Regions from separate parts of the Aneurinibacillus sp. XH2 genome, predicted to be linked through region 2. Evidence: riboswitches for the same ligand, from Rfam matches in the RefSeq annotation. Region 2 holds a riboswitch; the other holds the start of a gene.
The links. Region 2 has a riboswitch for lysine ahead of ACH33_RS10495 (amino acid permease). Riboswitches for the same ligand answer to the same signal wherever they lie in the genome.

Region 1 (16,410 bases), 1.3 Mb from region 2:
ACGGCAAGGAGGCTACTTTTCTCCGCTTCCTGTATAAGAGCTCCAATATTGCGGCGGATTTTTTCTTGTGTGCCTGTCAAGTCATTTAGCAAAGGTTCTACATTAGCCAGCAGAGTTTCGTATTCCAAACCCTTAATGTGACCCGCTGATTCCATACCAAGGCGTTGCACAAAACGATCCATCTTCGGGTCATAAGAAATTCCTGCAAATGGAATGTTCATGACCGCGGCCAAAATGACCGAGTGGAGCCTCATTCCGAGCACGAACTGAGACGCGCCAATAAAGCTAAAAATTTGCTTGAAATTCATTTTTTCTTCAATCAATACAGCGCCTGGTTCCTCCATTAGTCTAATAATATCTGCTGAAGGAGCCAAGTCGGCAGGATTCTGCATCGGAAGAAAAAACACTTCCCATCCCCTGCGCAGCGCTTCATCAGCGAAACGGGCAATGGCGGTTTTATATTGTTGCTCATTCTTCCAAGCGCGTACCGAGATAGCCATTACGGGTTTGGTAGTGCCGGGTTTATACTTTTTAATTATATTTTGTCCGAATGATGTATCCACCTGGCTGGGGTTAATGGTTACTGCCGGGTCCGCTGTGACATATATCGGGGCTTTGACGACTCCGAACGATTTCAAATCTTCTCCCGATTGTTCATCACGTACCGTAATGACGTCGACACGGTTTACAATCGCACGGATCAATCGCTTGCTGATGGCCCGCGTGATAGGTCCGATTCCTTGCGCGTAGAAAATGACTGGTTTTCCAAGCATTTTCGCCATCATGACGATTCCGAGATAATAGATGACGCTGCGGGGACTTGTTGCATCTTGTAACAGGCTCCCGCCTCCCATGACAAGAAGATCGGATTTTTTCAATTGTTGAATAATCGCGCTCATTCGCCAGCGGTTAAATGCTGGGATTCCAAACAGGGCCTGTGTTTCAGCCGGCGTATTTGATAGGACGGCAAGCTGCGCGTCAGGCATATGTTTTGTAAGGGATGTAATAATTCCGTACAACACCGTGTCGTCCCCAGCGTTGTCAAATCCGTAGTACCCTGAAATAAGTATTCTTGCCATGAAAGTGACCTTCTTTCAAACCGAACTATATACATCACTTTTTAATATGTATTTAGATATTTGTATCGTAGTGTGGGAAGCGTTTCTCCCAAACCACAAAAGGATGTTGATATATTGAATCGGATGCATATAAAACATGTACACTTTAGTATAACAGGTTGCTAATTAGAAAGAAAGTTATTGTCTCCAATGGAACGGGGAGGAAAAGGGAATAGGTTTACATAATTGTTTAAATTAAATGCTATTCGATTTACATATTTGTATATTTTTTAACACTTATTTAACAGTTAAGTGAAAAAAATTTGAATGAAGAAAGTAATTTTAATTTTGGCATGCTTGTTGCAATACAAACAAAAGTAGAATGAACTCATTTTGAATCAAACATAAAATCTGGAAGGATTACACAACAGGAGGTTGTTCCGATGATTCCATATCGTCCTGAACCGTTTACCAATTTCGCTGATGAACAGAATATGAAAGCGATTAACAAAGCGCTGGAGAAAGTATCGGCTGAGCTTGGCCGCGACTATCCGCTCGTGATCGGCGGCGAGGAAATCATGACCGAAGACAAAATCGTATCGATAAACCCGTCCGCCAAACATGAGGTAATTGGCCGCGTAGCCGCTGCCGATCAGGCGCTGGCCGATAAAGCGATGAACGCAGCATGGGAAACGTTCAAAACATGGTCTCGCGTTCCGGCCGAAGAACGTGCGGGGTATCTTTTCAAAGCCGCAGCCATCCTGCGCCGCAGAAAGCATGAATTCTCCGCCTGGTTGATGCTCGAAGCCGGCAAAAGCCGCGCGGAGGCGGACGCTGATACAGCGGAAGCGATCGATTTTATGGAATACTATGGCCGACAAATGATCGAACTGCAAGACCGTGGCCGTCAGACGCTCGTCCATCTTCCGGGCGAAGACAACCATCTGGACTACATTCCGCTTGGCGTTGGCTTTATTATTCCGCCGTGGAACTTTGCGCTGGCGATTGTGGTAGGAATGACAACGTCCGCGATTGTAACAGGAAATACCGTGATCCTGAAGCCGGCCAGCCAAACGCCTGTGATTGCTTATAAGTTTTATGAACTGCTGGTGGAAGCCGGTCTTCCGGTGGGCGTGGTCAACTTCCTGCCAGGCCGTCCGGAAGTGATTGGTGATTACCTGGTTGATCACCCGAAAACACGCTTCATTAGCTTTACGGGTTCTCGCGCGGTGGGCCTGCGCATTCATGAACGTTCGTCTAAAGTGAAGCCGGGTCAAATCTGGATGAAGCGCCTTGTTGCCGAAATGGGCGGAAAAGACGCCATCATCGTCGACAAAGACGCCGACCTGGAGCTGGCGGCACAAAACATTGTGGCGTCTGCATTTGGTTTTTCTGGCCAGAAGTGTTCCGCATGCTCGCGTGCGATTGTGCATGAGGATGTATATGAGACCGTGTTAAACCGTGTGGTGGAAATCACGAAAGGTCTGAAGGTGGGCGATGTCCGCGATGCATCCAATTACACGGGCCCGGTGATCGATGAGAAAGCGTTCAACAAAGTGATGGAATACGTGGAAATTGGCAAGCAAGAAGGCCGGCTGGTGCTGGGCGGCAAGCCGGCGGGGGATGAAGGGTACTTCATCGAGCCGACCATCTTCGCGGATGTGGCTCCGAACGCGCGGATCATGCAGGAAGAAATTTTCGGCCCGTTTGTGGCGTTCACAAAAGTGCGCGACTTCGACCATGCGCTGGAAGTGGCGAACAATACGGAATACGGTCTGACGGGTTCGGTGTTCACCCGCAACCGTGAACATATGGCGCGGGCGCGTGCTGAGTTCCATGTGGGCAACCTGTACATTAACCGTAAATGCACAGGCGCGATCGTTGGCGTGCATCCGTTCGGTGGCTTCAATATGTCCGGTACGGATTCCAAGGCGGGCGGCCCGGACTACCTGTTGCAGTTCACGCAGCCGAAGCTTATTTCTGAAGTGCTGTAACGGAATAGCAGAGAAGGTCTGGAGTGTCGCTTGACGCTCCAGGCTCCCTCAAAATTTCAAAGATGAAGAAAAAAGAAAGGAAGGAACACCTTATGGCTATAGTAGAAACAGCAATGAAAAATTTTTTCCTTTTTCTTTCACAAAATAAACCATTAAATCAGGCTGCTAAAAAATGGGGGTTGCGTTTTGGCGCTAGCCGTTTCGTAGCGGGTGAGACGATTCGTGAGGCGATTAATAAAGTGCGCGATTTAAACAATAAAGGCCTTGTATGTACGCTTGATCATCTGGGCGAATTTGTATTTAGCCGCGAAGAGGCAATTGAAGCAGCAGACTATTGTGTAAAAACGCTGGAAGCGATTCATGAAGCGGGCGTGGACAGCAACCTCTCATTGAAATTAACACAGATTGGTCTGGATATTGATCTAGATTTGTGCCGTCGCAATATGCACCGCATTTTGTACACAGCGAAGAAGTATGGCAATTTTGTCCGCATTGATATGGAAGATTACGGCCATTGCCAGCAAACATTGGATTTGCTAAAAGAGCTGCGTCAAGAGTATGATAATGTAGGTACGGTAATTCAAGCATATTTGTATCGTACAGAAAAAGATATCGAAGATTTGAAAGGGGTTTCATTGCGCCTCGTAAAAGGCGCGTATAAAGAATCGCCAGAGGTTGCTTATCCGGACAAAAAAGATGTCGATGAAAACTACAAAAAGATTATTAAGAAGCATCTGCTAAACGGCAGCTATACGGCGATTGCTTCCCATGACGACCAGATTATTTCGTACACGAAGCAACTGGTAAAAGAATATAACATTCCACGCGATCAGTTTGAGTTCCAAATGCTATATGGAATTCGCACGCAATCTCAGATTGAGCTTGCTCAGGAGGGATATAAAATGCGTGTGTATGTGCCGTATGGTAACGACTGGTATGGATACTTTATGCGCCGCCTGGCGGAACGTCCTGCAAACGTAGCTTTTGTGCTAAAAGGCATGGTTTCAAAATAATAGAAATAGAATAAAAGTAAAGGTGGCACATCCGTAAAAAATAATTACGACGGGGGGATCAACAATGGACAAGCAATTATTACTTTCTATTATTGTGTATATGGTAGGTATGTTGTGTATTGGTTATTACGCGTACAAGCGCACATCCAACCTGTCGGATTATATGCTTGGCGGAAGGAAGCTGGGGCCAGCGGTCACAGCGCTTTCCGCAGGCGCATCCGACATGAGCGGCTGGTTAATGATGGGACTTCCCGGTGCGATGTTCGCCCAGGGACTCAGCGCTTCCTGGATTGTTATCGGACTTACGCTTGGCGCGTATGTTAACTGGTTGTATGTGGCTCCCCGTTTACGCACGTATACGGAAATTGCTAACAACTCGATTACGATTCCAGAGTTTTTGGAAAACCGCTTCGATGACAAGTCAAACATGCTGCGCCTTGTATCAGGTCTTGTTATTATGATCTTTTTCACATTTTACGTATCTTCCGGTCTCGTATCAGGTGCGGTGCTTTTCCAGAACTCGTTTAATCTCGACTATCACGTCGGACTCTGGATTGTTGGCGGCGTTATAGTTGCCTATACGTTGTTTGGCGGTTTTCTTGCAGTTAGCTGGACCGACTTTGTGCAGGGGTTGATTATGTTTATCGCGTTGATTCTTGTGCCTGCCGTAACGATTTTCCATACAGGAGGCATAGGAAGCACGTTTTCTGAAATTCACTCCGTTGATCCGAAGCTGCTTGACTTATTTCAAGGAACGACGTTCCTCGGTATTGTTTCTTTATTCGCTTGGGGATTGGGCTACTTCGGTCAACCGCATATTATTGTCCGCTTTATGGCCATTTCTTCCGTAAAAGAAATGAAAAAAGCCAGAAGAATCGGAATGGGCTGGATGATTTTTTCCGTTGTCGGTGCCATGTTTACTGGATTTTTTGGAATCGCTTTCTATTCAAACAAGGGGTTGGAATTGAAAGACCCGGAAACCGTATTTATTCAACTTGGTCATATTTTGTTCCATCCGATTATTACAGGATTTTTGTTGGCGGCGATTCTTGCAGCTGTTATGAGCACGATCTCCTCTCAGCTTCTTGTAACATCCAGTTCGCTGACGGAGGATATTTATAAAACATTTTTCCGCCGTTCTGCAACGGACAAAGAACTTGTTTTCATTGGACGCTTGTCCGTGTTATTGGTCGCACTGATCGCTTTAGCGCTGTCGTACACGAAAAATAGCACGATTCTGGCACTTGTCGGTTATGCGTGGGCCGGGTTTGGTGCTTCGTTTGGTCCGGTAATTTTGCTAAGTCTGTATTGGAAGCGTATGAACAAGTGGGGGGCATTAGCCGGTATGATTGCAGGTGCTGCCACCGTAATTATCTGGACCCGTTTCCCGGAGCTTTCAAAAGCGCTGTATGAGATGATTCCGGGCTTTGCGGCAAGCCTGCTGGCTATTATCGTCGTTAGCCTGCTGACCGCAAAACCATCGGCAAAGCTAGAAGAACAATTTGAGCAATGCAGAAAATCGGCATGATGCATAAGCCTCCTTCTGCCTTTCGTCAGAAGGAGGCTATTTTTTAGTTCTCATTGACGGGCTCTTCGTGAATTTCAACCGCACCGTATTGCTCCAGCAGATGGGTAATCGGACCGCGTAATTCGGGTTTGCTTACTTGCGTAATAAGAATCACTTTTCCTTTATCAATGTGCGTATGGATTCGTTCCGATGTATATGTGTTAACCCCCATATCTGCCAACCCGCCGATCACTCCGCCAGACGCAGCGCCGGCCAGTAAAGAAAGAAGCGGGCCTGCCGCGATGACCGGACCGATGCCGGGAATAAAAAGGGAACCCATGCCAAAGGCAAGTCCGGCGGCTCCTCCAATAGAAGAGCCCCAGACAACGCCGTCCACTATAGGATCAGCGCTCGCGTCTCCAGTACTGGTCTCGGTATTATCCGTTTTTCTCAAAAACGAAATTTCATCTTTTTTTACGTATCCTTGCAGAGCATGAAAGGCACGTTCCGCCTCTTCTGGAAGGTTAAAAACAGCAATAATATGAGGTTTCACGTTGTTCCTCCTTACAGTGTGCGTAAATATTTTTCTACGGCTTTAATCTGTTCGCTATCCAATCCCTGATTGGGGAGGGACGGCATGGCTCCCCGCCCGTTTAATAACACTTCGGTTAGTTTTTCGCCGGGAAGGCGCTTTCCTACTCCCTCCAATCCAGGCCCAACGAGTCGTTCTTTCGTTAGATGATGACAACCGAGACAGTGTTGCTGGACAATGACTTTTCCATCCACAGGTTTGTTGCCAGCTGTATCTTCCGTGCGCTCGTTTACCGGTTGGGCCAGAACCGAATAACCAATCGCCCAGACGGCGAGCGCGATATACGTAAAGACGAGAAAGCGCGGTACCCGGGCATTCGCCATACGAATCCCCGCAACTTCTTCAAGAGGTTCTTGATTCGTCGTTTTCTTTTCTTCGTGGCGTTCTTCATCCATTGCTTCTACCTCCTAGCGTCCTTCTGTGGAAGGCGCTGGTTTTAGGCTCATTAGATAAGCGATTAAATCTTCGGTATCTTGATCAGACAGGTAATTGTAGCTCGGCATCGTGCTTCCAGGGAACACCTGACGCGGATTGCGCAGGTGGACACGGTGCCATTGTTCATTCCAACGTGTGCCTACCCATGTTAAATCTGACCCGGTACGCACGGTTCCCAGCAGGTGCGGGTAATCATGGTAGTAGTCTTCTGGCACGGATACAGGTCCGAGCGAAGAATCGGCTTTAACCGGCCGGACAAACTGGGTGTGGCAGACGTGACATCCTTCGCGGATATACACTTGCCTACCCCTGTACTCCGGAGAATGAATTGCATAATTTTTTATTTTGGCGTTGGCGTTTTCCCGTTGCATGACTTCATCGTAGAACGGGAGGATTACGGTGGCGACCACCCCGATAAAAAACAGGAGGGAGGCGCCGACAACAAAAGGTTTCATGGATCGTTCTTTGCTTTGTCCGCTCATCGCTTTTCTCCTTCCCTTTTTTAGGCGGTAGAGCTTGACTTTTCTTCAAGTGATAATAGTTGTCCATCTTTCAGCGAACGGCGCACATTATAAATGAAAATAAGCTGACCGGTAAACATAAGCGCTCCGCCGATTGTCCTCGCGATGGAAAAGGGTTGTAAGGAGATAACGACTTCAAGGAACGGAACACCATATTGTTTGCCTTCCGCCCAGGCAAACCCTTGCATGACACCTGCGGTCCACGTGGTAAATGCGAAAATGAGAAAGCCGATGACGGAAAGCCAGAAGTGCCAGTTCATGAGCGCCTGGCTGTAGATTTTGCGCCCTGTCAGCGTTGGTAGCGCATAATAGAATAACGCGAAGAGTACGAAAGAGAAGGCGGCAAACAGCGGCATATGGGCATGTCCGATAATCCAGTTTGTAAACTTTAGAATGGCGCTTGGTTGCATGAGTGATTGAAAAGGTCCCTGTAGACAGGTAATGAGATAGAAAATCGCACCGGTTACGACGAACTTTAACGGTACGTTTTCTGAGATTACATGCCACTTTCCTTTCATCGTTCCGAATACGTTTGCCAGCACTGTCCATACTGGAATAATAAGCAGTACGGACGGGACAACACCGGCTTTCATAAGCCAGGCTGGAATGGGACCATTTTGCAGATGATGCGGCCCGTTCCACACGTAGAAGGTGGCAATGGTCCAGAATCCGATCAGCGAGAGTTTGTGGCTGTAGAGCGGATTTTTGGATAGTAAAGGAAGCAGATAGTAGATAAAGCCAACTCCTACGGTCGTCAACCACAGTCCGATGATGTTATGGCCGTAAAACCAGCCGGCCAGCGCCTGCGGCACTCCCGAAATAAAGTAAGTCACAATGTTACCGATGATATAAAGGAACGGGAGCCAAATTAACGACCCCATAAAATACCAAAGGCTGACATACAATTGTTTTTCGTTTCTTTTGGCGATGGTTTTGAAGCAAGCGTAAGTGATGCCTGCGACCAACACAATGAGGAGCAGATCGAGCGGCCATACCGTTTCTGCATATTCGATGGTGGTTGTGTATCCCATGGAAAGAGTAATAATAGCCAATATCATGTATACATTCCATAGAATACCAAGAGAGCGCACGAAGCGCGGGTGTTCCAGCGATTTGCGCGTAAGTTGTGGAATAACGTAGAGTAGACCGGCCACATACGCCATCGACAGCCAACCGAAGATCAAGATATGCGTATGCACCGGACGGATGCGTCCATAGGAAAGATACTTTTGCAGGAATGCTCCCCAAACAAGAAAGTCTGGCCAGACGTATTTGATTGCCAGAATCAAGCCGATAATCATTCCGACAATCAGCCAGGCGAGTGAAGAATAGAAAAAGAAGCGAACCGCTTTATTCTCGTCACTTGTAATGGCTGCCATAACAATCTCCTTTCCGTAACAACAAGATGAAATCATGTTAAGTATTTCCTGAGCAAAGAAAAATATTCTGAGAAGAAGGAGAAAACAAGAAGATGTCAAAATATATATAAAAGCCATACATTTCCCCTCGATAAATATTGACAATGCTAATTTTTTTGAATAAACTAAACTCGAGTGAATGCTCATTCATCTTGGATTTGAGGGAAGCTATATGGCGAAGAAAACAGGAGAGAAATATCAGAATATTATTGAAGCTGCGGTAAAAGTCATTGCACAGCACGGCTACCACCAGGCGCAGGTATCGAAGATTGCGCGCGAAGCGTCCGTTGCCGATGGAACGATTTATCTGTATTTTGACAACAAAGCCGATGTGCTTGTTTCTTTATTTAAGGAAAAAATGGGCGCCTTTGTTCAGGCGACGCGCGAGCGTATTGAATTGCTGGAAAGAGCCGATGATCGCCTGCGGGAACTGATTTATATGCATCTTTGGCAAATGTCGCAAAATCGCGACTGGGCCATTGTAACCCAAATTGAACTGCGCCAGTCCGATCCTGTGGTACGGGCTGGAATTAATCAGGCGCTTAAGGAATACCTAAAACTTATTGATGAAGTGATTTTTCTTGGCAAGGAACAGGGAGTATTTCGGGAAAATGTGGAGCATCGGGTAGCGCGCAAGATGATCTTTGGCACGCTGGATGAAGCGGTTACGTCTTGGGTAATGAACGACAGGAAATATAACCTTGTATCACTTGTTGAGCCGATTCACAACTTATTTATTAACGGATTAAAAGTAGAAAAACAGTGAAATGATACAAAGCAGCCGAATGGCTTATTTTACGAAAGATTATTATAATTCATGAATAAGTGAATGTATAGAAAAATAACGAATGATGGAGTGGTTCAGCAACATTTTGCTATACCATAATTTACACATGGATGATGGAGGGAGAGAAACAGATGGAGTTTACGAATGTAAAGCTTGAAGTGGCGAACAGGGTAGCCTATATCAGCATCGATGTACCTCCTGCAAACACGTTAAGCTCCGCCACGCTCTCAGGATTGAGTGATGCCTTTCATTATGCCGGGAACAACGAGGAAATAAAAGTTGTCGTTGTAACCGGAGCAGGGAAGTTTTTTGTCGCTGGAGCCGACATTAAAGAATTTACAGGCGCCTTTGATAATCCGGAAAAAGCGGAGCAAATGGCGCGCACAGGCCAAAGGCTATTTGACCGTATTGAAAATTTTCAAAAGCCTGTCATTGCGGCCATTAACGGTGCCGCTCTGGGCGGAGGTCTTGAGCTTGCAATGGCCTGCCACATGCGATTTGCTGCCGAAGATGCTAAGCTTGGCTTACCCGAGTTAAATCTTGGATTGATTCCGGGATTCGGCGGAACACAAAGGTTGGCGCGTCTGACCAACAAAGCGAAGGCGTTAGAATTGATTTTGACGAGCCAATTTATCGACGGGAAAGAAGCTGAGCGCATAGGCTTGGTAAATCGCGCGGTTCCGCTTGCTTCATTGATGGATGAAGTGAAGAAATTCGCTGAGTTTATCGCGCTACAGAAAAGCGCCATTTCTATCCGTGCCGCGCTTACAGCGGTTACATACGGTCTTTGCACCGGACCGGAGAGCGGCATGGAGAAAGAAGCTAAGTTATTTGGTGAACTGTTTGTTTCCGATGACATGAAAGAGGGTGTAAATGCCTTCATCGAAAAGCGTAAAGCCCAGTTCACCGACAAATAATTATACATTACCTGTTCGTGCGTCTGCTAAAAAAGGTAGAACGCTGAACCTTCTCTATATATTATTGGAGCCGAAGGAGGATATATATGAACATTATTGTATGCTTGAAGCAAACGTTTGACACAGAAGAAAAAATCGTGTTGGAAAGCGGAAAAATCAGCGAAGATGGCGTGGAATTCATCATCAATCCGTACGATGAGTACGCGGTGGAAGAAGCGATTAAGCTGCGCGATGAGCACGGCGGAGAGATTACCGTTGTAACGGTGGGGCCGGAACGTGCGGAGAGCGCGTTGCGCACGGCGCTGGCAATGGGCGCAGACAAAGCGGTTATTGTTGATGACCAAGGTCTTGAACTTGATGAATATAGTGTAGCGAAAATCCTTGCGGCTGTAATTAAAGAGCGCGAGTATGACATTATTCTCGGCGGCAATATGGCGGTTGATAACGGCTCCGGCCAGGTGGGCCCGCGTCTTGCCGAAGAGCTTGGCATTCCTCAGGTGACGACGATTACGAAGCTGGACATTGATGGCGGAAAAGCAACCATTGAACGCGATGTGGAAGGGGACATGGAGGTTATCGAAGTATCGCTGCCGGTGCTTGTCACAGCACAACAGGGGTTAAACGAACCGCGGTATCCTTCACTGCCCGGCATTATGAAAGCGAAGAAAAAACCGATGGAGCGTTTAACGGTGGATGATTTAAACATTGACGGTGATGTGAGCGCGAAAACGTCCGTAACGGAAACATTCCTGCCGCCGAAGAAAGAAGCGGGACGAGTCTTAAACGGGGATATTCAGGATCAAGTAAAAGAATTGGTGGCTCTTCTGCGCAACGAAGCGAAAGTAATCTAAAGGGTTGAGGGAGGACGAGCGATTATGAAAAAAGTACTTGTATTGGCAGAAGCGAAAGATAGGAGCTTGCGTAATGTCTCATTTGAAGCGCTGACAGCGGCACAGCGCGTTTCCGAAGGCGGGGAAATCGTGGCGGCCGCTTTCGGTAGCGACGCGGTTAATTACGTGGGAGAGTTAAGCAAATATGGCGCGAACAAAGTGTATGTGGTTAGTAACAAAGAGCTTGACACGTATACGACAGACGCTTATTTTCAGGCATTGCGTCAGGTGATTGATGCAGTACAGCCAGAAGTAATTTTGATGCCGCATACGGCAATCGGCAAAGATCTTGCGCCGCGCATCGCCGCACGCTTGGGTCTTGGTCTCGTATCTGATGTGATCGACATCCAAGTGGAAGACGGTGAAGTGATTTTTACGCGTCCGATTTACGCGGGTAAGGCATTTGAGAAAAAGAAAGTGGTATCTGGCATTCTGTTCGCAACTGTGCGTCCGAATAACATCCCGGCGGAAGAAACTGGCGGGACGGCAGAAGTTGTAGATTTCAACGTGGAAATTAAAGATCTGCGTACCATTGTAAAAGAAGTCGTTCGCAAAACTGTGGGTGGCGTGGATTTGGCCGAAGCAAAAGTAGTGGTATCCGGTGGCCGCGGCGTCAAATCATCGGAAGGTTTTAAGCCGCTTCAGGAACTAGCAGAAGTGCTGGGTGGCGCAGTAGGCGCGTCCCGTGGTGCATGCGATGCCGGCTATTGCGACTATTCTCTGCAAATCGGGCAGACAGGAAAAGTTGTTACACCTGATCTGTATATTGCAGCGGGTATCTCTGGCGCGATTCAACACCTAGCTGGTATGTCTAACTCCAAAGTTATCGTAGCGATTAACAAAGACCCGGAAGCACCAATTTTCCAGGTAGCCGACTATGGTATCGTAGGCGATCTGTTCGAAGTTGTTCCGCTTCTTACCGAAGAGTTCAAAAAAGTTCTTGTTCAAAATTAAACGGATAACGCGACAAAACAGGCAGGGTCATTTTTGTCCCTGCCTGTTTTGTCGTTTGTGCCTTTGCTTTGGCAGGTTGCGGCGCTGGACAAAAAATCAACGAAGCGGAGATCTTGTGGCAGTTTCGCAAGTGGATATTTTAAAGTAAAAGTGATATACTGTTACTGGTATATCTCAGCAATATACCGAAAGTAAATGGACAGGTACGTTAGTTACGATAATGAGATATAAGGAGGACATTATATATGGCAATCGTAAATGTAACAGATAATACTTTCCAAAGCGAAGTAGAAAGCGGCGGTACTGTATTGGTTGACTTCTGGGCTCCGTGGTGCGGCCCTTGCAAAATGATTGCGCCTGTTCTCGAAGAACTTGATAACGAGATCGGCGGTAAAGTGAAAATCGCAAAAGTAAATGTCGATGAAAATCCTGAATCCGCGCAACGTTTTGGTGTGATGAGTATCCCAACCCTTCTTCTCGTAAAAGACGGCCAAGTTGTTGATAAAATCATCGGCTTCCAGCCGAAAGAAAGCTTGCTTGACGCAATCAATAAGCACCTGTAAGATCATAAATCCCCCGGCTTATCTGTTATAGCCGGGGGATTTATGATCTGAAAGGCCGTGGTTCGCCGGATGTTACCAGAACCTGCGATATTTATGATAACATAACAATCAGGAGGGGACTGCTATGAATACGCTGAAAGAAAAACTAAGTCTCTTGCCTGATAAGCCCGGTTGTTACTTAATGAAAAACGCAGCGGGCGAAGTGATCTACGTCGGCAAGGCTAAGATATTAAAAAACCGTGTCCGTTCTTACTTTACGGGTAGTCATGACGGAAAAACGCAGCGTCTTGTACAGGAGATTGCTGATTTTGAATATATTGTGACTTCATCGCCGGTGGAGGCGCTTCTTCTGGAATGCAACCTGATTAAACAGCATAATCCGCGTTATAATGTATTGCTAAAAGATGATAAAACGTATCCTTATATTAAGATTACGAACGAAGAACACCCTCGTCTTGAAATCACACGCAGGGTAGTGAAAGATGGCGCTAGATATTTCGGGCCGTATGCAAATGTCGGAGCCGCGCAGGAAACGAAGAAGCTGCTTGACCGGTTGTATCCGTTGCGCAAATGCAAGCATATTCCCAAAAGCGTATGCCTGTATTACCATATGGGCCAGTGCCTCGCTCCCTGTGAATATGAAGTAGACCCACAACAATATGAGGAAATGAGCGAACAAATTGCCCGCTTTTTGAACGGCAATTATAGGGAAGTTAAGCAGAAGCTGACAGAGCAAATGGAAGAAGCAGCAGAAAAGCTTGAATTCGAGCGTGCTAAGGAACTGCGCGATCAGATTCAGTACATTGAAGCGATTATGGAGAAGCAAAAAGTTACGTTTAGCGATAACGTGGATCGGGACGCTTGGGGTTACTACGCGGATAAAGGCTGGATGAGTGTACAGGTATTCCACATTCGTCAGGGGAAAATGATTGAGCGTAATGTGGCCTCATTTCCTTATTACGGGGAAGAATATGAAGATTTCATTTCTTATGTAGCGCAGTTTTATTTTCAGGAGCATATGCGCCCAAAAGAAGTATTGTTTCCAATAAGCAAAGGCACAGACGGATTAGAGGAGATGCTCGGCTCCAGGCTGCTGACACCGCAACGTGGCCCCAAGAAGCAATTAGTAGACATGGCGACGGAGAACGCCCGCATCGCCTTGGAGGAAAAATTTGCGCTCATGGCGCGCGATGAAGCAAGAACGGTGCAGGCGGTACAGAAACTTGGCGAATTGCTTGGCATCGGATATCCAAAACGTATTGAAGCGTTTGACAATTCGAACATTCAGGGTATCGATCCTGTTTCGGCGATGGTTGTGTTCACAGATGGCAAACCGGACAAGAAGGAATACCGTAAGTATAAAGTGAAAACCGTGGCTGGTCCAGACGATTATGCGACAATGAAAGAAGTGATCCGGCGTCGTTACACCCGCGTGCTAAAAGAAGGTCTGCCATTGCCTAATTTAGTCGTTATCGACGGAGGAAAGGGCCAGATTGCGGCTGCGGTCGATGTGCTGGAAAACGAACTGGGCCTTTATATTCCGGTGTGTGGCCTAGCAAAAGACGAAAGGCATCGCACCGCACAGCTTCTTGTAGGGGACCCACCGATTCCGGTCGACTTGAAGAGAGATAGCAACGAATTTTATTTGCTACAGCGCATTCAGGACGAAGTGCATCGGTTCGCAGTTACGTTCCATCGCAATACGCGCGGCAAAACGATGTTCCAATCTAGGCTTGACGAGATTCCGGGTGTGGGTGAGAAACGCAAAAAGTTGCTGCTGAAACATTTCGGTTCCATCAAGCGTATGCGTGAAGCAACGGTGGATGAATATCGCAACATTGGCATAGGTGATAAGCTTGCCCGTCAGATTTTGCAACATTTGCGTGAAGAGGAAACGACGGTTGCACCCGAGTGAAAAAGAAGAAAAAAGGTTGTTCTTCTGGACGACGTGTGTTACTATGTATGTAAATTAAATATTCAAACAATAACGCCTCACTTTAAAAGGTGAGGTAGAGGCGCGAAAACCATGAGTATCCTGCTGGAGGAACGAGAATCCAGTGAAGGCAGGGGAAAGGGGAATTCGCCGAAATGGCAGGTTGGATCTCGCCGCCTGCTGTTGGGCCTGCATTGAATAAGTGCAGGACTGTCACCGGATGATCATCCCGGATGTTCGGTGGAGCACTATCTCGCAGGGGGAAAAGGGAGTGAGCGTTAGCTGTTATTTATGCGAGACACAGACAACAGCTAAGGCACGTGCCTTTCTGTTGTCTTTTTTATTTTTCAAGCGGCGTGGTCACGCCTGAACTTCTCAGCGTGCGAGATAAACAGAGAAAGAATGCTTATAGGAGGACGCGAGAGATGAGTCTTATAGTACAGAAATACGGCGGCACATCCGTCGGCACGATTGAGCGTATTCAGGCGGTGGCCCGCCGCATTTTAGCGACTTGCCGAGCCGGGCATCAGGTTGTCGTTGTTGTCTCGGCGATGGGAAAGTCAACGGATATGCTGGTGGACATGGCAAAACAAGTTATAGATCATCCGAGTCCCCGTGAGATGGATATGCTGCTTACGACAGGGGAGCAAGTATCGACTGCTCTGGTGACGATGGCATTGCATGCTCAGGGCTGGGATGCGGTATCCATGACTGGATGGCAGGCTGGTATTTCCACAGAAGAAGTGCATACAAAGGCGCGGATTACTGAAATCGATCCAGCGCCTATTCAGCAGGCGCTTGGGCAGGGTAAAGTCGTTATCGTTGCCGGGTTTCAGGGCATTTCTGAGAGCGGACAGATCACCACGCTCGGACGCGGTGGTTCGGATACGACAGCGGTAGCGCTTGCAGCTGTGCTGAAAGCGGATAGGTGCGAAATTTACACGGATGTTGACGGAGTGTATACCGCAGACCCGCGCATTGTGTCTTCCGCTCGTAAATTGGCCCGCATTTCTTATGATGAAATGTTGGAGTTGGCAACGCTTGGTGCGGGGGTGCTTCATCCGAGGGCGGTGGAATGTGCAAAGCAGCATCAAGTGTGCCTTACTGTACGTTCAAGCTTTAGTGAAGAGGAAGGAACCATTATCGAGGAGGAAGCAGATATGGAACAAGGGCTTGTCATTAGCGGAGTTGCTTACGATAAAAATGTAGCTAAAATAACTGTAGTCGATATGCCGGCAAAGGTAGATACGCTGTCAAACTTGTTTGCAGTACTGGCAGCTGAACATGTTAATGTTGATATCATTGTCCAAAGTTCGTATGAAGCGGAGACCACAAATGTCTCGTTTTCCGTAAGCGGAGATGAAGTTAAGAAAACGTTAGATGTATTGCATAAGCAACGGGATACGTTGCAGTTCGGTTATGTGGTGGCAGAAAAGGAACTGGCTAAAGTATCGATTGTAGGCGCTGGCATGATTACGAATCCAGGGGTAGCAGCGAGAATGTTTACATGCCTTGCTGAAGCCGGAGTAGAGGTTAAAATGGTTTCGACTTCTGAAATTAAGGTCTCATGCGTAGTACCGCTCGAAGACATGGAAAAAGCAGTGCGCAATCTGCATACTGTGTTTGGCTTGGATACGAAGGAAAAAGCTGTTGTTTATTAAGTGTTTGCTGGTGGCTGGTCAGTGAATCAGCAAGTGAATGTTGTGCAGCAATCGCTGCAATAAGAAAAGCTCGCGGGCGCACCCGCGAGCTTTTTACACGTTTAGGCGACAATTTTTTCGTTGTTTAGCGAATTTGGAAGCAGTCCTGCGAGCGCAAGGCGCCGGCG
Region 2 (16,410 bases):
AGATGGCCAGCCGTTTGTGCTGATCACGTCTCCGACAGCGAAGTTGTACAACTCGGCTACTTTAAAACATGAGGAAATGGAAATTAGCTATAATACGCGCCTGCCTTACGAACACGAAACGAAAGACGCCTATCAAGTACTGAAGCCGGACGGTAAGCATGCTTGGGTGAAGAAGCAGGACGCTAAAGTGTACGCGTCAATGAAAGCTATCCCGAAACCGACCGGAGAGCAACTTGTGAAGACGGGTAAGAAGTTTCTTGGTTTGCCGTATTTATGGGCAGGAATGAGCGGTTTTGGATTCGATTGTTCCGGCTTTACGTTTACGGTATATCAGTCGCACGGCATAACTATTCCGCGCGATTCATCCGTACAGGCGAAATACGGAACGCCGGTGGCGAAAGAAAAACTTAAGCCGGGGGATCTTCTGTTTTTTGCGTATAATCAGGGGAAAGGCAAAGTTCATCATGTGGCAATGTATGCCGGGGATGGTATGATGATTCATTCGCCGAATTCGGCGCGTACGGTGGAAATCATTCCTGTAGATACGCCAGAGTACGCGAAAGAATTTGCCGGCGCGCGGCGCTACTTAAAGTAGACAAAGCCCCCCGCCTACACGGAATAAGGCGGGGAGGGGGTAGTTACTTACATTTGGCGGGAGGACGGGAGCGTTTCGTCGCCGTATATTTGGCATTCCTTGAGAGGAATGACTTTTGTGTTTTTGGCGAATTTATAGCTGAGCCACAGCACGATGAATAGCGGTAGTCCAATGTAAGAGACGAGCACGCCATTCCAGTCAATGGTTTCTCCCGTAAACGCTGAGTAATTTTGGCCGAGGATGACAATAAGACAGAGGACGAAAGCAAAAATTGGACCGAACGGGAACCATTTCGCCCTATAAGGTAGCTTGTTTACATCGTACCCTTGCGCGAGATAAGCTTTGCGGAAGCGGTAATGGCTTATGGCGATCCCGATCCAGGCAATGAAGCCTGACATGCCGGATGCGTTTAAAAGCCACGTATACACGACGCCATCTCCAAATACAGAAGCAAGGAATGCGGCTGCACCTACGAATGATGTTAAAAGCAGGGAGTATACCGGAACGCCGCGTCGGTTCACTTTTGCGAACAATTTTGGGGCTTTCCCTTCTTTGGCGAGTGCCCACAGAATGCGTGTGGAAGCGTACATGCCGGAGTTGCCAGCGGATAGTACAGCCGTCAAAATCACGGCGTTCATGACCGATGCCGCGAAGGCAAGCCCTGCTTTTTCAAACACGATCGTAAATGGACTCATGGCAATGTCTTCGATGCCATCATGAACCAGGTTTTCGTTGTTGTACGGAATAAGCAGACCAATAACCAGAATCGCCAACACATAAAACAGCAAGATGCGCCAAAACACTTGCCGAATTGCTTTTGGCACATTTTCTCTCGGATTATCGCTTTCGCCGGCCGCAACGCCAAGCAGTTCCGTTCCCTGGAACGAAAAGCCCGCGGCCATGAAAATGCCAAGCATAGCCATAAAGCCGCCGTGGAATGGTGCGTCATCTACGGTAAAGTTTTTAAATCCTATCGCTTCACCGCCCATAATACCAATAATCATGAGCAGACCAATAACGATAAAAATAATGACGGTCGTTACTTTAATCAGCGCGAACCAATATTCCGATTCCCCGTATCCTTTTACTGATAAATAGTTTAAGCCGAACATCAGAAGAAGAAATAAAGCACTCCAGAGCAAGGACGGGCTATCCGGAAACCAGAATTTCATGAGCAACGTTCCCGCAGAGAGTTCTGCCGCGATCGTAATCGCCCAGTTATACCAATAGTTCCAGCCTAGCGCGAACCCAAGCGCCGGATCGACAAACCGGGACGCGTAGGTGCTGAACGAACCGGATATTGGCATAAATGTAGCCAGCTCGCCAAGGCTTGTCATAAGAAAATATACCATGATGCCAATCGCGATGTATGCGGTGAGCGCGCCGCCCGGACCGGCGTCATGAATCGCGCTTCCGCTTGCGAGAAACAGACCGGTACCGATCGAACCACCGAGAGAAATCATGGTAAGATGGCGGGCTTTAAGTCCGCGTCGCAACTGTCCTGCAGACGCTTGCTCGCGTGGCTGTGAGGAATTCTCCGTTGTTATTTGCATCGCAAAAACACTCCTTTTACTGTTGTGGTATGATGCTAAACTAAAGGAAGGAGTGCGAAATAAAAAATGCCGCCGGAAGGAAATCTCCGGCGGCATTACGTAAAATCCGCATCATACCTTCCATGAAGATAGCGCATCACGTTCGTTCAGAAAGCAAACGTGACAGTTCTGCCCCTGTTCGGTGACAGCCCCAGCCCGCGCGCACGGAGAACGCACACAGACTTCGGCGATTTTTCCTTTCCGACGAATTCATAGACGTTCTCCGCGTCTCTCCCGCCGTACTTATAAAAACCGCGACCTCTACCTCATCTATATGATGATGAGGATTTTTTCTATGAATTTACATAAACAAAAATAAGTATAGTAGAAGTTGAATGATAAATCAATACTTGAAAATTTGGAATGAATTATTGACCCGAAGATGCGTACATCCGGTAGGGTGTAATAACCGTTTGTAAAATAAATTTTGATAGAGATGATTGGAAGGGGCTTATATCATACAGAATTGATACATGTTAATGGAAATACTTATCATTGAATGTGTTTCTTTCGAAGACAAAAGTAAGCAGGACGAGAATGGATACTACCTGCTTCGCGCAAGGTGCATCCGCTTCTCTTTTTCACTCCTCCTGCCTTTTTTGTTTTATTGTATGATACAATAAAAACAAAAAAGGAGCCATGTGTCCTGCTTTTATACGATCACTTGTTTTCTCAACGTTTTTTTCAGTTCTTTTTTCAGGCGCGGGTCAATCGTCTTCGCTTTCATGATCTGCTCGTATGCCCGGCATAGCGAATGCCAGTAGGACGCGTTATTGCGCTCTGGAGCTGTCTTCAAGAACGCGATATAATGCCTGACTGCCTGATCGGTGAGTGGTTTTTTCAGCATTTCATCCGTCACATAGACCATTTTGCGCTTTTGTTCGTCTTTGTACGCCACATACGAAAAGCCGATAATGATACTGAACATGAAGAAGATACAAAGAATTTGCATCATCATTGTTAAACCTCTTTCGTTTTGAACATGAGTTTTGTTCTAGCCATGCCACAGCATAGCAGAATTTATACCTTTTGGCACTAGGGTTTTTGTTTTTTTAAAAAATTATTCAAGAATATGGGGATTATATGTTTATACCTCCAGATACTTTCGCGCAATCAGCCATTCGAAAATGGGTTGAAAATCAGAATATTTCGCTTGTTCAAGTTGCGGGACGTTTGCGGGAATTGCTATACCAGTTTGAGCTTGCGGGGGACAAAAAGCGTGCGGAGCGATGCCGGGATTTGCTCGACAAAGCGGAAGCATCCGAGTTTGTCATCGCATTTTGCGGTCATTTTTCGGCTGGCAAATCGACGATGATTAATGAGTTGATAGGACATGATTTATTGCCAACAAATCCAATTCCGACAAGCGCTAATGTGGTGAAAGTCAAGACAGGGCCTGCGCGCGTGACAGTGACGTTTAAAGAACAGGGGGAAGTGAATGTTACCTACCCGTATGATATGCAAGAAATTCAGGCATATTGTACGGATGGTGATCGGGTAGACCGGGTGGAAATCAGTTACCCAAATGACCAGCTTCCGCCGGGGGTGACAATTCTCGATACGCCAGGTATTGATTCGACAGAGGATGCGCACCGGGTGGCGGCGGAATCGCAGTTGCATACGGCTGACCTTGTACTGTATATCATGGATTACAACCATGTCCAATCTCGGGTGAACAAGGAGTTTATCGAAACGCTGCGAGAGCAAATGAAACCAACCTGGCTCTTGGTCAACCAGATCGATAAACACGTGGCGTTCGAAGTGCGGTTTGCCGAATTTCGGAGCAAAGTTGAGGACGTGTTTACAGGGCAGGAAACGGACGCTTTTCCGCTTTTTTTTACGACAGTGCGTGAGCCGGATCATCCGCACAATGATTTGCCGCTTGTAAAGCATCGATTGGCGGATGCGATCGTCAAGAAGCGGCGTCGGATCGTGGAAACCGTGCTTACAGCAGCTTGTTTGCTGATGCGCGATCATTTAATGTGGCGCGAAGCGACGCGGCGGCCGGAGATTGACGCATGTCATGCGAAACTTGGCACATATCGGATGGAAGATGAAGAACGCATCGCCCGTGAGTTGAGAGAAGCAAAAGAGCGTGAAGCGGCGCTTTCCGAGGAAACCGAGCGGTTTGAACAGGAATTTTTGGCCCAACTTGAGCGGTTGCTTAACAACGCGAATTTGATGCCATATCATACGCGCGAACTGGCGCGTGCGTTCGTTGAATCAACGCAAGTGAGTTTTCGTGTCGGTCACTTGTTTTCGGGTCGCCGGACTAGGATCGAGCGGGAGCGGCGGCTTGCGCGCTTTCACAAAGAGGTATGTGAGAATGCGGCGACATATATTGATATTCACCTTAAAAAAATGATGCTTGAACATCTGGAAGTATACGGGGTGGAAGACGAAAAGCTGCGTCGCTCCATTTACGAAATGAAAGTGCCGATTACGAAAGAATGGTTAACCGGTTTGCTAAATAGGGGCGCGCTGTTTAACCGCGAGTCTGTCATGCGCTATACTTCTGTTGTCGCAGACGCGATTCGCAGGCTGTATTCTGAAATGGCAAAGGAGAAAATGGAAGCAGCGCTGGCTAATTTAAAGAAAAACCGACAGAAAAAAGCGGACGCGCTGGCGGCAGCGCGCAGGAAGCTTACCGAAAAGCTCACGGCAGCGCGGACGCTGCGGACGATAGCGGAAGGACAGGTGCGCGCCTTAAAACAGATGATGGCCGCGCTTGACGGAGCGCGGGATGAATACCATCCGATTGAAGAAGAGGTAGGGGATGTGTCCGCCGCATTCCTGGCGTTTGCCTCGCGTGGAAGACGGGAAAGGGCAAGAGCACGGGTACATATCGGGCGCAAACAGGGAACAAACAGACGCTCGCGCAAAGAAAATGCCGGGCAAATAAAAGCGCGTGCTGGCGCTGCGGTGCAAGCCCTTGAAGAAAGCGCCCGCCTGCTTACGTCTTTACCCGGTTTCCATGAGACGGCGCAAGAGCTTGCGGCGCGTGCGGATCGGATGAGAAGGCGGCAGTATACGATCGCCTTGTTCGGTGCATTTAGCGCCGGAAAATCATCGTTCGCTAATGCCTTGTTAAAAGACATGGTATTGCCTGTATCACCACATCCGACAACCGCGACGATTAACTACGTGCTTCCGCCGGCGGAAGGGCATCCGCATGGTACGGTCGTGGTTAAATTTAAAAGCGAAAAACAGATGTTGAGCGATATGAATCAGGCGCTCGAGCTTTCGGAGCGGCATGTGTCTTCGTTCGCTGAATTGGAAGCACTGCTCGACGCGCATGAAACATTCATGCGGAAAAGGAAGGAAAAACGGGTGAAGGCGGAACGGGAACCGGGCGCTATGGGGCAAGAAAGCGGACAGGCGGAAGCCGAAGAAGAGCGTGACCCGTTGGAATTGTTACGGGATGAACATCTCTTTTTCTTAAAGGCGGTGCGAAACGGGCTTGCTTGGATGCAGGGTCGCTTTGGAACGGAACAGAAAGCGACGCTGGAGGAAATGCCTGCGTTCGTCGCCGTGGAGGAACGTGCCTGTTTCGTGGAACAGGTGCAGCTGTATTACGATAGTCCGCTGGCGCGTCAAGGCGTTATTCTCATAGATACGCCGGGCTCCGGTTCGCTGAATGCGCGCCACACAGAGGTCGCGTTCAATCACATAAAGCATGCGGATGCGGTCGTGTTTGTAACCTACTATAACCACGCGTTTTCGCGCGCGGATCGTGAATTCCTTATTCAGCTAGGCCGCGTAAAAGAGCATTTCGCCAAAGACAAAATGTTTTTCATCGTCAATGCGGCTGACCTAGCTGGTTCTGAAGACGAGATCGACGACGTATTGGCTCATGTGGAGCGCAATCTGCTTGCCTGTGGGATTAGAGGAGCCCGCCTATATCCAGTATCAAGCCAAATCGCCGTATTGGCCGAACGGCACGCACGTGGGGAATTGACGGAACAGGAAGCAGCGCTGTACCGCAAGCTAACGGGTACGGGATCGGACGAAGTTCCCCTTAATGGCGCGGAAGGACGGTTTTTTTCCGGGATTACGTTGTTTGAGGAAGATTTTTATCGGTTTGTAATGGATGAATTGACCGAGGCGGCGGTGGACGCGGCATATGAAGAGATCGGACGCGCGCTTGCAATTCTGGACGCTTGGCGCACGGAGGCACGGGCCGGAGAAAAAGAACGGCAGGAAAAACGAGTACAGGCCGATAGGGCAAGACGCGATTCGTTGGATGTAGTCAATCGATTGGATACAGAGATTGAGCGCGGGCTAGTCGAGCAGGAAATTGAAGAATTGCTCTATTATGTGAAACAACGCGTATTTTACCGGTACTTTGACGAGTTTAAGATTATTTTTAACGCGGCGGCGTTTTCGGATGAAAAAGAGGAAATGCAGACCCTGTTGCGTCGCTATACAAACGAGATGCTCCGCTTTGTTGCGTTCGATTTAGCGCAGGAGATGCGGGCGACTTCGCTTAGGATTGAAAACTTTCTTGCGCGTATTTTGGGCGGGATTCGTCTCCGGGCGGAACGAGAACTCCAGGAAGTGGATGGAGGGTTCGCGCTTCCGGTGTATGAAGCGCCGGAATTTGCTGCGCTGTCTTTTCCGGCTGGCTTGCATGAGTTGAACGCCTCAGCGTTTGCTGATTTACTCGCCCCATATAAAAGCCGCAATGCTTTTTTTGTGGAAGAAGGGAACCTTAGATTGCGCGATGCGCTCGAAGTTCGGTTGCGGGAACCGGTAAGCGAATATGTGACGGATTGCGAGGTGCGGATGAAGCGGGCGTACCTTCCAGCCTTTGATGAAGAGGTGGCTCGGATATGTCAGGAGATACGACGAAAGGTGGAAGAATACTATACGGGTAAGCTAACTGCGCTTGGAATGACCACTAACATTCAAGCGCTTGACGATGCGTATGAATTATTGCAAAGACTTTATCATTCGCGCCCTAGACGAACAGCATCCACTTAAAAAAGTGATATAAACACTATGCAAAAATTATATAACGTTGTATAATAAAAAAAGTTATAAAGCATGTCCCCTTTTAGCCATTCTATCGTGGTAGTTAGTGTGGCACATTTTTCGCCCTGGAAACAGGGCTTTTTTTTATCGTTCGAGAAATACGTTTGTTGATTATCCAAGGCCACCTTCATTCTCGATTGATTGCAAAGAACGGTTCCCCGGTTTTCGACAGGGAGTTTTCCGGAACGCGGGCAACGTGGTTAATGAACTTCGGGATTACCTGTGATACAATTTTTGAAGATTAAGGAGGAGATCCGTTGTATAAAGTGTTCATAGTCGAGGATGAACCAAAAATCGCTGAAATGCTGGCCGCTCATCTGGAAAAGTACGGATATCAACCGTATGTTGCCTGCAATTTCAAAAATTTGAAGCAAGAGTTTCTGGAGGTTCGCCCGCATCTTGTTCTTTTGGACATTAACCTGCCTTATTTCGACGGGTTTTACTGGTGCAGGCAAATCCGCACGGTGTCCAATGTGCCGATCGTTTACGTGTCGGCCCGTTCGGGCGAGATGGATCAAGTGATGGCAATCGAAAACGGCGGGGACGACTATTTGACCAAACCGTTTCATCTCGACGTCGTACTTGCAAAGCTGAAGAGTTTGTTGCGTCGCACCTACGGTGAATACGCCTACTCGGTTTCTTCTTCAGACATCCTCGATCTGTCCGGGCTGGTGCTCGATCGTTCTCGTTTTACCGCGGAGTTCAGAGACAGATCGATCCATCTGAGCAAGACCGAGTTTCAGCTGTTGGAGGCGCTGGCACGAAAAGCGGGACAGGCCGTAAGCCGGGAGACACTGCTGGAGACGCTATGGGATGACACTACATTTGTGGATGATAACACGTTGACGGTGAATGTAACTCGTCTTCGCAAAAAGTTAGAAGAACTTGGCCTGGGGGATTGCATCGAAACGATTCGCAGACACAGGTACAAGTTGAACGTTCAATGGGCGGATGAACAAGCAGCGTGGATGGGAGGAGAGGAACCGTGACCCTGGCCCGCTTTCTTTGCGATCGTCTGCCACTTTTGTTGCTATACTCGGGCTCGTCCGCATTGGTGCTATTGTTTCTGTGGTTAGGTTTGCACTTTCGCGGGGTGGGCCTGACAGTATCCGAGATTGCATACATGGCGATTTTGCAAGCTTTCGCCGCGTTCCTGTATCTCGCTTATGACTACATTCGGCATCGGCTGCTCTACAGACAGTTGAAGACCTCTGGCAAAGATTTCGATGATGTGCTGCGCATCATGAGTCCGGTCACCGGCGAGGAAGAAGCATTGGTGCGCCGTTTGCATGACATGCATCGCGTGTATGCGACCGAACTGTTGAAGCACCGGCAGAGTCAGGAGCGCCATCTCGAATACGTCCAGATGTGGGTACACCAAATGAAAACGCCCGTGTCCGTCATCGCCCTTCTTCTGCAGCAGCCTCCAGATACGGCGGAACCGGAGCGCATCCAAGTGGAAACGGACAGGAAATGGCTGCATTTCATGCTGCAGCAGTTGATCTCGAATGCGCTGAAGTATTCGAGGTTAACCGGACGCACCGGGCTGTCCCTCGACCTTCGGGTTCGCCGGGAAGGCCGCGCTGTTTTGCTTCAGGTTGAGGACGAGGGGGTTGGTATACCCCCGGAAGATTTGCCGCGTATCTTCGAACCGTTCTTCACAGGCGAGAACGGTCGTCTGACGAAGGAGGCGAGCGGCATGGGACTATACCTGGTCAAACAGGTGCTCGACCGGCTGGGGCGCCGCATTGAAGTATCGTCTTGCCCGGGGGAAGGTACGACCGTGACGATCGTGTTCGAAACGCGGTCGCTGACAAAATTGACATGACAAAATCCAGGCGAACCTTGCAAAATTGTAAGGTTCGTCTTTCGTTTTGTAAGCTTGAGCAATGTAAAAAATGACCGGTTGCGGTACTATAATGGAGCCAACAGATAGCCAAAATGTAAAGAAGGAAGTAATGATAGGAGGAAGATACCATGCAATTGCACACAAAAGCATCCGGAGCCGCCGCACCGGTTTTGCACGCTGAAGCATTGACCAAAATTTACGGTTCAGCGAAAAATGCCGTTCTCCACAAAGCGCTGGACGAGGTAAATCTGAAAGTGTATCCCGGCGAATTTGTCGGCATCATGGGGCCATCCGGTAGCGGCAAGACGACGCTCCTCAATCTGTTGGCGACGATCGACCGGCCGACGTCGGGCAGGGTGACGATAAACGGAATGAACCCTGCAACCATGAGCGCGAAGGAACTCGCGCTGTTCCGCCGCCGTCAGCTCGGTTTCGTTTTCCAGGATTTCAACCTGCTCGACACGCTCTCGATCCGGGAGAATATTTTGCTTCCGCTGGTGCTTGATAATGCGAAATCGAAGGTTATGGAAACAAAACTGGAAGAACTTGCCCGCCACCTGAACATCAGCCAAATTCTCGATAAGCGGACGTACGAGGTGTCGGGTGGACAGCAGCAGCGGACAGCGATCGCCCGGGCGTTGATCCACGATCCTGCCCTCGTGTTGGCGGACGAACTGACCGGCAACCTCGACTCTAAGGCGGCTCACGATGTCATGAGCGCTCTGAAGGACATGAACGAGCAGCGCGGCGCAACGATTCTGATGGTGACGCACGACCCGTTCGCGGCCAGCTTTTGCAAGCGCGTCCTCTTTATCAAAGACGGCAAGTTGTTCTCGGAGATCCGCAGAGGAGATAACCGACAGGTATTCTTTCAGCATATTCTTGATGCGCTGAGCGTCCTGGGAGGGAATTTCAGTGAAGTTTCGGCATCTCGCAACTAGCAACATTCGAGGCAACTGGCGCCAGTATACAGCGTTCTTTTTTAGCAGCGTTTTCTCGGTTATGATCTTTTTCCTTTACGCCCAGTTCATATTGCACCCGGATGTCGTGGGGGGGGGAAGCTGCAGGCAGCCAATTACGTGAAACAAGGAATGGTTGCCTGCGAATACATTATCGTCATCTTCTCCTTCTTCTTTGTGTTGTACTCACTGTCGGCGTTCCTAAAGTCACGGAGCAAGGAATTCGGTTTGCTGTCGCTGTTCGGCATGACGAATGGCCAAATCCGGCGAATGGTGCTGACGGAAACGATGGTTATCGCTGCTTTGGCGACCACCGTTGGCATCGGACTCGGTCTGTTGTTCTCGAAGTTGTTTTTGCTTGCGTTGAGGGAAATTTTCAAAGGCGCGCGTTAGGCGACTTACGAGACGCAGATTTGTGGAATCGAATTTAATAACCGGAAACAGGTACGTGAGCTGGATAGAGCAGCTCCGGATGGAATTTTCAAATTTTCGCTTATCATGGAAACAGGTGCCGCTGTTATGTTATCATCGTTATGTCAATACTTTCGGGCAGACAGGAGGAATTGAGCATGATTCACAGCATGTCGAACAACGCGGTCCTGGCGAACGGCGTCAAAATGCCGTGGCTCGGGCTAGGCGTATGGAAGATGAGCGAAGGCGGCGAGGTGGAACAGGCTGTCAAGGCGGCGGTTCGTGCAGGGTACCGAAGCATTGATACCGCGGCCGTCTATGGCAACGAAGCAGGCGTGGGCAAGGCGATCAAGGAGTGCGGCGTACCCCGTGAACAATTGTTTATTACAACGAAAGTGTGGAACAAAGATCAAGGTTACGATTCCACGCTGAAGGCTTTCGAAGAAAGCCGAAACAAGCTGGGTCTCGAGTATGTCGATCTGTATCTGATCCATTGGCCGGGAACGAGCAAGTTCAAGGAAACGTGGAAAGCTCTTGAAAAATTGTACAAAGACGGGCTTGTCCGCGCAATCGGGGTAAGCAATTTTAAAGTGCACCATCTGGAAGAGCTGATGGCTGACTGCGAAGTAGTGCCGATGGTGAATCAGGTCGAGTTTCACCCGCTGCTGACGCAGCAGGAGCTGCGCCATTTCTGCAAGGAGCACCGGATTCAGCTTGAAGCGTGGAGCCCGCTTATGCAGGGACATCTCGATTTGCCGGTTCTGACCGAACTGGCCGGCAAATACGGCAAAACGCCGGCACAAATCGTTCTGCGCTGGGATTTGCAGCACGGTGTGGTGACAATCCCGAAGTCGACCAAAGAAGAGCGCATCCGCGAAAATGCGGACATCTTCGACTTCGAGCTTTCGCTTGAGGATATGGCGGCACTCGATGGTCTGAACAAGGATCACCGTTTCGGCCCTGATCCGGATCAATTTTTCTGATGACTACAGCCCTCCTTTACGGAGGGCTTTTTTCTACCTCTTATGAATCGCTTTACAATAAGTGGAAATAAGTACTCCTAAAGCAGGGATGCCTGGGGATTTTATGCTGCCAAAGTTGAGTAATTAACATGAATTTCCTGGTATGATACCTAGGAAGATGTGCATACCATAAAGTAGTTACACATTTTTGGAAAAGAGGTGTGAAACATGAAACGAAAGTTCGTTACCACTGTAACAGCGGTGACGTTTGCGGTGTCCGTCTTCCCCATGCCGGTTGTGCTTGGCAGCGAAGTCATGAACACGACCGAGATGATTAAAAAGGCGCAGCGGCCGGAATATAAGACGCGTGCGGATATTCCAGCGAGGTACAAGTGGAACTTAGAAGACATTTATATAAGCAAAGAGGCCTGGACAGCCGATCTTAAGAAACTGGAAAGAATGGCAAACGCGTTCCCGGCCCATCAGGGGAAATTGGCGGAATCATATGCTGTGTTTTTGAAAGCGCTTAATGATTTAAGTGATCTTATGCGGTTGCGCGATAAGGTATACGTATACGCATCCATGGGCTTTGATGTTAATGCCTCCAATTCTTCATTGAAAGAATTGTTTGATAAGGCGGAGAAAGCAAGCGTGCTCGTTTCGGAAAAAACGTCTTGGTTTACACCGGAAGTGCTGGCCATTCCACCAAACAAAAGAAAAGCGTATCTGGCCAAAAAGGAGGTTGCCCCGTATAAGCCGTTTCTTGAAGATTTGGAACGGATTAAGCCCCATACGCTGAACAAAGAAACGGAAGCACTGCTGGCCCAGTTTTCACCGCTCGGACAGAATCCAGAAAATGTGTATTCGTTGCTCAGCAAGGATGTGAAATTTCCGAAAATTAAAGACGAGAACGGAAAAGAAGTGCAATTGACGCGTGCCAATTTTACGGCTTATATGGAAAGCAAAAATCGCAATGTCCGGAAAGCGGCATTCGAAGCGTATTACAGAACGCTTGAAGAGTATCAGGATACATTTGCTCAGGTGCTTTCTGGAAAAGTAAAAGCGAATAATACGTACGCCAAGGTACGAAAGTATCGCAACGCGTTGGAAGCGAGCTTAACGCCAAACAATGTGCCGGTAAAAGTGTATGACCAGTTGATTCAAAGCGTCAACAAGGGGTTGCCGCTTTTGCATCGCTATATGGAACTGAAAAAGAGGATGCTCGGCGTCAAAGAGCTGCACATGTACGATATCTATACACCGATTGTAGAGGCGAATTCATCGTATATTCCGTACGAAGAAGCGCAACAACGGGTGCTGGAAGGGCTTAAGCCGCTTGGTGAGGAGTACGGCAAAGTGCTAAGCAAGGCGTTCACAAGCGGGTGGATCGATGTGTATTCGACCGCTGACAAGCGTTCCGGCGCATACCAATCAGGCGCGTACGACACACATCCATATGTGCTATTAAATTATCAGGGTACGACTGATGATATATTTACGATTGCGCATGAGCTTGGGCATGCTATGCACACATATTATACAAATCGAACCCAACCGTATATTACAGCCAATTATCCGATATTTACCGCGGAAGTCGCTTCTACACTAAATGAGGCATTGCTATTTGAAAGCATGTATGCTAAGGCGAAAACAAAGCAAGAAAAAATATATTTGTTGAATCAGCGCCTCGAAAATTTTCGGACAACGCTATTTCGTCAGACACAGTTTGCTGAATTCGAAAAACTGATTCATGAAAAAGAACAGGCAGGCGAGTCGTTGAATGCGGAAGCGCTTAAGAAAATGTATATTGATATCAATAAAAAATATTATGGAGCAGCCATGGTGAATGATAAAGAAATTGCGATGGAATGGGGACGCATTCCGCATTTTTATTACAATTTCTATGTCTATCAGTACGCGACCAGCTTTGCCGCTTCCACAGCGCTGGCTGAGCAGGTGTTGAAAGAGGGCAGACCTGCCGTGGATCGGATTCGGGAGAAGTTTCTATCTGCGGGTAATTCCAAAGCGCCGATTGAAATATTACGGGAAGCAGGTGTTGATGTATCTACATCTAAACCAATCGACGATGCATTGAAAGTGTTTGCAGAAACATTAAATGAATTGGAAAAACTGATAAGCCAAAAATAATGATAGATCATCTTCATACATTATTTTTGCTTTATGTTTTCTATGAATTTTTCCATAGTTGAATATGTCATTGGACCCATAACATGCTGGCGGATGATTCCGTCCGCGTCGATAATAAAACTAGTGGGAACAATAGTAACTTGATACATGTCAGCCACATGCGACTTCCGGTCAAGCAGCACTGGAAACTGCATATTCATTCCTTGGGCAAACCGTTTGACATTCGGCACGCTGCTTTCCGTTTCCGTAAGATTGACAGCTAGAATTTCTACATTTTTCTCTTTATAAGCACGATAAAATTTTACCATATCAGGAATTTCCTCACGACACGGAGGGCACCAGGTCGCCCATATATTCAAAATGACGATCTTTCCTCGCAAGTCGGACAAGTGCATGGTTTTGCCGTCCAGTGTCTCCAACGTAAAATCCGGCGCCTTCTTGCCTTCCTGCACCCCTATTTCTACGCGCTGTGTTTCTTGTTCTGTCTTTGGCTCTATTTCTTTCCTTGTCACTGTTTTATTTGCTGTCGTCTCAGCGCCGGTCTGTGTTTCTTCTTTTTTACTGAGCGTGCTGTAGAGCATGCCGCCAATAAGCACAAGCAATACAAGAAGTACCGCCATTTTTTTCATGGACTCTCTTCCTTCCTTCCATGTTTTTTCCCAATGTACCTGTCCTATAAGTATAAGCCGAAAGCAAGCAAAAATAGAAGTCTAAGAAAAACCCCCGGAATTTTTCGGAGGCTTGCGTTGTATTTGATTTGATTTCTTCTTCTTGTCAGAAATCCTTTCGTATGATATAACTTCATCTGTCTACCATACTAAAGGAGGAAACAGTGTTGTTAAATGCAGTGGTTGTATCTGTGCTTGTTATCGTTGTGCTGTCGCTTTTGCGGATTAATGTTATTTTTGCATTAATCGCCGCGGCGATAACGGCTGGTTTAATGGGGGGACTCTCGCTGAAAGAGGCAGTTTCCACAATGATTGAAGGGATGAGCGGACAAATGGAAACGGCGCTCAGCTATGTGTTGCTTGGCATGTTCGCAGTCATGATTGCTCGTTCTAATATTACGTCCATTCTCCTAAAGAAGTTAATTAGTATACTGAAGGGAAAGCGCGGTGTTTTGCTTGTCACGATTGCGTTTGTGGCATCGTTATCACAAAATGTTGTGCCGGTGCATATCGCATTTATTCCTATTCTTATTCCGCCGCTGCTTTCTCTGTTCAATCAGATGAAAATTGACCGCAGGGCTGTTGCTTCGGCGCTTACATTTGGTCTACAGGCTCCGTATATTATGATTCCTGCTGGTTTCGGACTTATCTATCACGGTATTGTGGCAAAAGAGATGGGAAAAAACGGGATGCCAATTGATGTATCCATGTTTCCGAAAGTGATGCTGATTCCGGGGCTCGGGATGATTTTCGGGCTTTTTATTGCGTTGTTTATTTCATATCGCAAAGAAAGAACGTATGTTGAAAAAGAAAATACGCTTGTGTTATCAACAAAAAATGAACATGCAACAACAGCTTTTACCGGTAAGCACGCGCTTACCCTGACGGCGATTCTAGGGGCGCTTGGCGTGCAACTATGGATGGAATCCCTTGTGCTTGGTACATTAACTGGAATTCTGTTGATGTTTATATTCCGTATTGTTTGCTGGAACGAAGGCGATGAGGTTGTACAGCGCGGCGTGGTCATGATGGGATTTATTGCATTTGTTATGTTGCTGGCGTCCGGTTACGCGTCTGTGCTGCAAGAAACCGGGGCGGTCAAAGGGCTTGTAGCGGCGAGTGGCGCATGGCTTGGAAGTAACAAAATGCTGGCTGCCGCTATTATGTTGCTGATCGGACTTCTTATTACGATGGGCATCGGCTCTTCTTTTGGTACAGTGCCGATTATTGCAACGATTTACGTACCGCTATGCGCCGAGCTTGGCTTTTCGTCTCTTGCGACCGCAGCGCTTATCGGGACAGCGGGTGCGCTTGGCGATGCTGGATCGCCGGCTTCTGATAGTACGCTCGGGCCGACGTCTGGCCTAAACGCAGACGGACAGCATGATCATATATGGGATACGTGCGTCCCGACGTTTTTGCATTACAATATTCCTTTATTTATATTTGGATTCATTGCGGCTATGGTACTATAATTGATAAATAAAATAAAAAGGCGATGGTGTCGTGCGTGTGTGCAGGCAGCCATCGCCTTTGGCTATATTGTCTGAAAAATTGTGGTTGACGACCAGCGCAATGCCTGCGATGAGTACAGACGGGCTCGCGAGGTAGCAGGCGCATCGGAATGATCCTTGGACGTTTACATAGTCAAGTTTGGTTATATTCACACAATCGTTATATAGTTTAGCTATAATGACAGATAATGATAATAAAGTGTGATAGATTGCATGCCTATTCTTTTGCGGTTCGGGGTTAGATTCCACTATCCTTTGCTACAGGATAGGTAAGATAACAAAGGAAATTCATAAAGGGGAACATAGGAATGGATGAACGAGCGTTATTGCTGTTAGGTTTATTAAAGAATCAGAGCCAGCACGGTTATCAAATTAACGAATTTATCGAACGAAATGTAAGTCAGATTATGAATTTGAAAAAAGCGACGGCGTACGCCATTCTAAACCGACTGCATGAGGCCGGCTATGTGACGTTGCGTATGGAGCAGGAGGAGAATCGTCCGCCGCGCAAGGTGTATTCGATTACGAAAGAAGGAGAGAAGGAGTTTTACCGCCTCTTGCAAGAGAATCTTTCGCATTTGGAGCAGGTCACGCTGCCGGGCGATATCGGGTTGATGTTTCTTGATCATCTTTCGCCGTACGAAGTGATATGTTGCCTTCAAGCAAGGCTCAAAAATC

Region 1: another riboswitch for lysine. It lies ahead of ACH33_RS03790 (aspartate kinase); the one in region 2 lies ahead of ACH33_RS10495 (amino acid permease).

What each region holds. Positions count from the first base shown of each region.
Region 1 covers NZ_CP014140.1:761,823-778,232, forward strand. The annotation lists gene csaB (polysaccharide pyruvyl transferase CsaB) at 1-1,079, opposite strand, end outside; gene pruA (L-glutamate gamma-semialdehyde dehydrogenase) at 1,502-3,052, shown strand; gene ACH33_RS03730 (proline dehydrogenase family protein) at 3,145-4,065, shown strand; gene putP (sodium/proline symporter PutP) at 4,130-5,593, shown strand; gene ACH33_RS03740 (hypothetical protein) at 5,637-6,125, opposite strand; gene ACH33_RS03745 (c-type cytochrome) at 6,137-6,559, opposite strand; gene ACH33_RS03750 (cbb3-type cytochrome c oxidase subunit II) at 6,572-7,081, opposite strand; gene ACH33_RS03755 (cbb3-type cytochrome c oxidase subunit I) at 7,102-8,499, opposite strand; gene ACH33_RS03760 (fatty acid metabolism transcriptional regulator FadR) at 8,711-9,304, shown strand; gene ACH33_RS03765 (enoyl-CoA hydratase) at 9,457-10,242, shown strand; gene ACH33_RS03770 (electron transfer flavoprotein subunit beta/FixA family protein) at 10,329-11,093, shown strand; gene ACH33_RS03775 (electron transfer flavoprotein subunit alpha/FixB family protein) at 11,115-12,086, shown strand; gene trxA (thioredoxin) at 12,332-12,649, shown strand; gene uvrC (excinuclease ABC subunit UvrC) at 12,774-14,564, shown strand; lysine riboswitch at 14,652-14,841, shown strand; gene ACH33_RS03790 (aspartate kinase) at 15,008-16,243, shown strand; gene ACH33_RS03795 (biotin transporter BioY) at 16,345-16,410, opposite strand, start outside.
Region 2 covers NZ_CP014140.1:2,105,581-2,121,990, reverse strand. The annotation lists gene ACH33_RS10500 (C40 family peptidase) at 1-595, shown strand, start outside; gene ACH33_RS10495 (amino acid permease) at 643-2,148, opposite strand; lysine riboswitch at 2,270-2,459, opposite strand; gene ACH33_RS10490 (hypothetical protein) at 2,840-3,145, opposite strand; gene ACH33_RS10485 (dynamin family protein) at 3,271-7,170, shown strand; gene ACH33_RS10480 (response regulator transcription factor) at 7,479-8,210, shown strand; gene ACH33_RS10475 (sensor histidine kinase) at 8,207-9,049, shown strand; gene ACH33_RS10470 (ABC transporter ATP-binding protein) at 9,199-10,011, shown strand; gene ACH33_RS20110 (FtsX-like permease family protein) at 10,150-10,422, shown strand; gene ACH33_RS10460 (aldo/keto reductase) at 10,599-11,423, shown strand; gene pepF (oligoendopeptidase F) at 11,631-13,550, shown strand; gene ACH33_RS10450 (TlpA disulfide reductase family protein) at 13,571-14,179, opposite strand; gene ACH33_RS10445 (Na+/H+ antiporter family protein) at 14,386-15,693, shown strand; gene ACH33_RS10440 (PadR family transcriptional regulator) at 16,041-16,410, shown strand, end outside.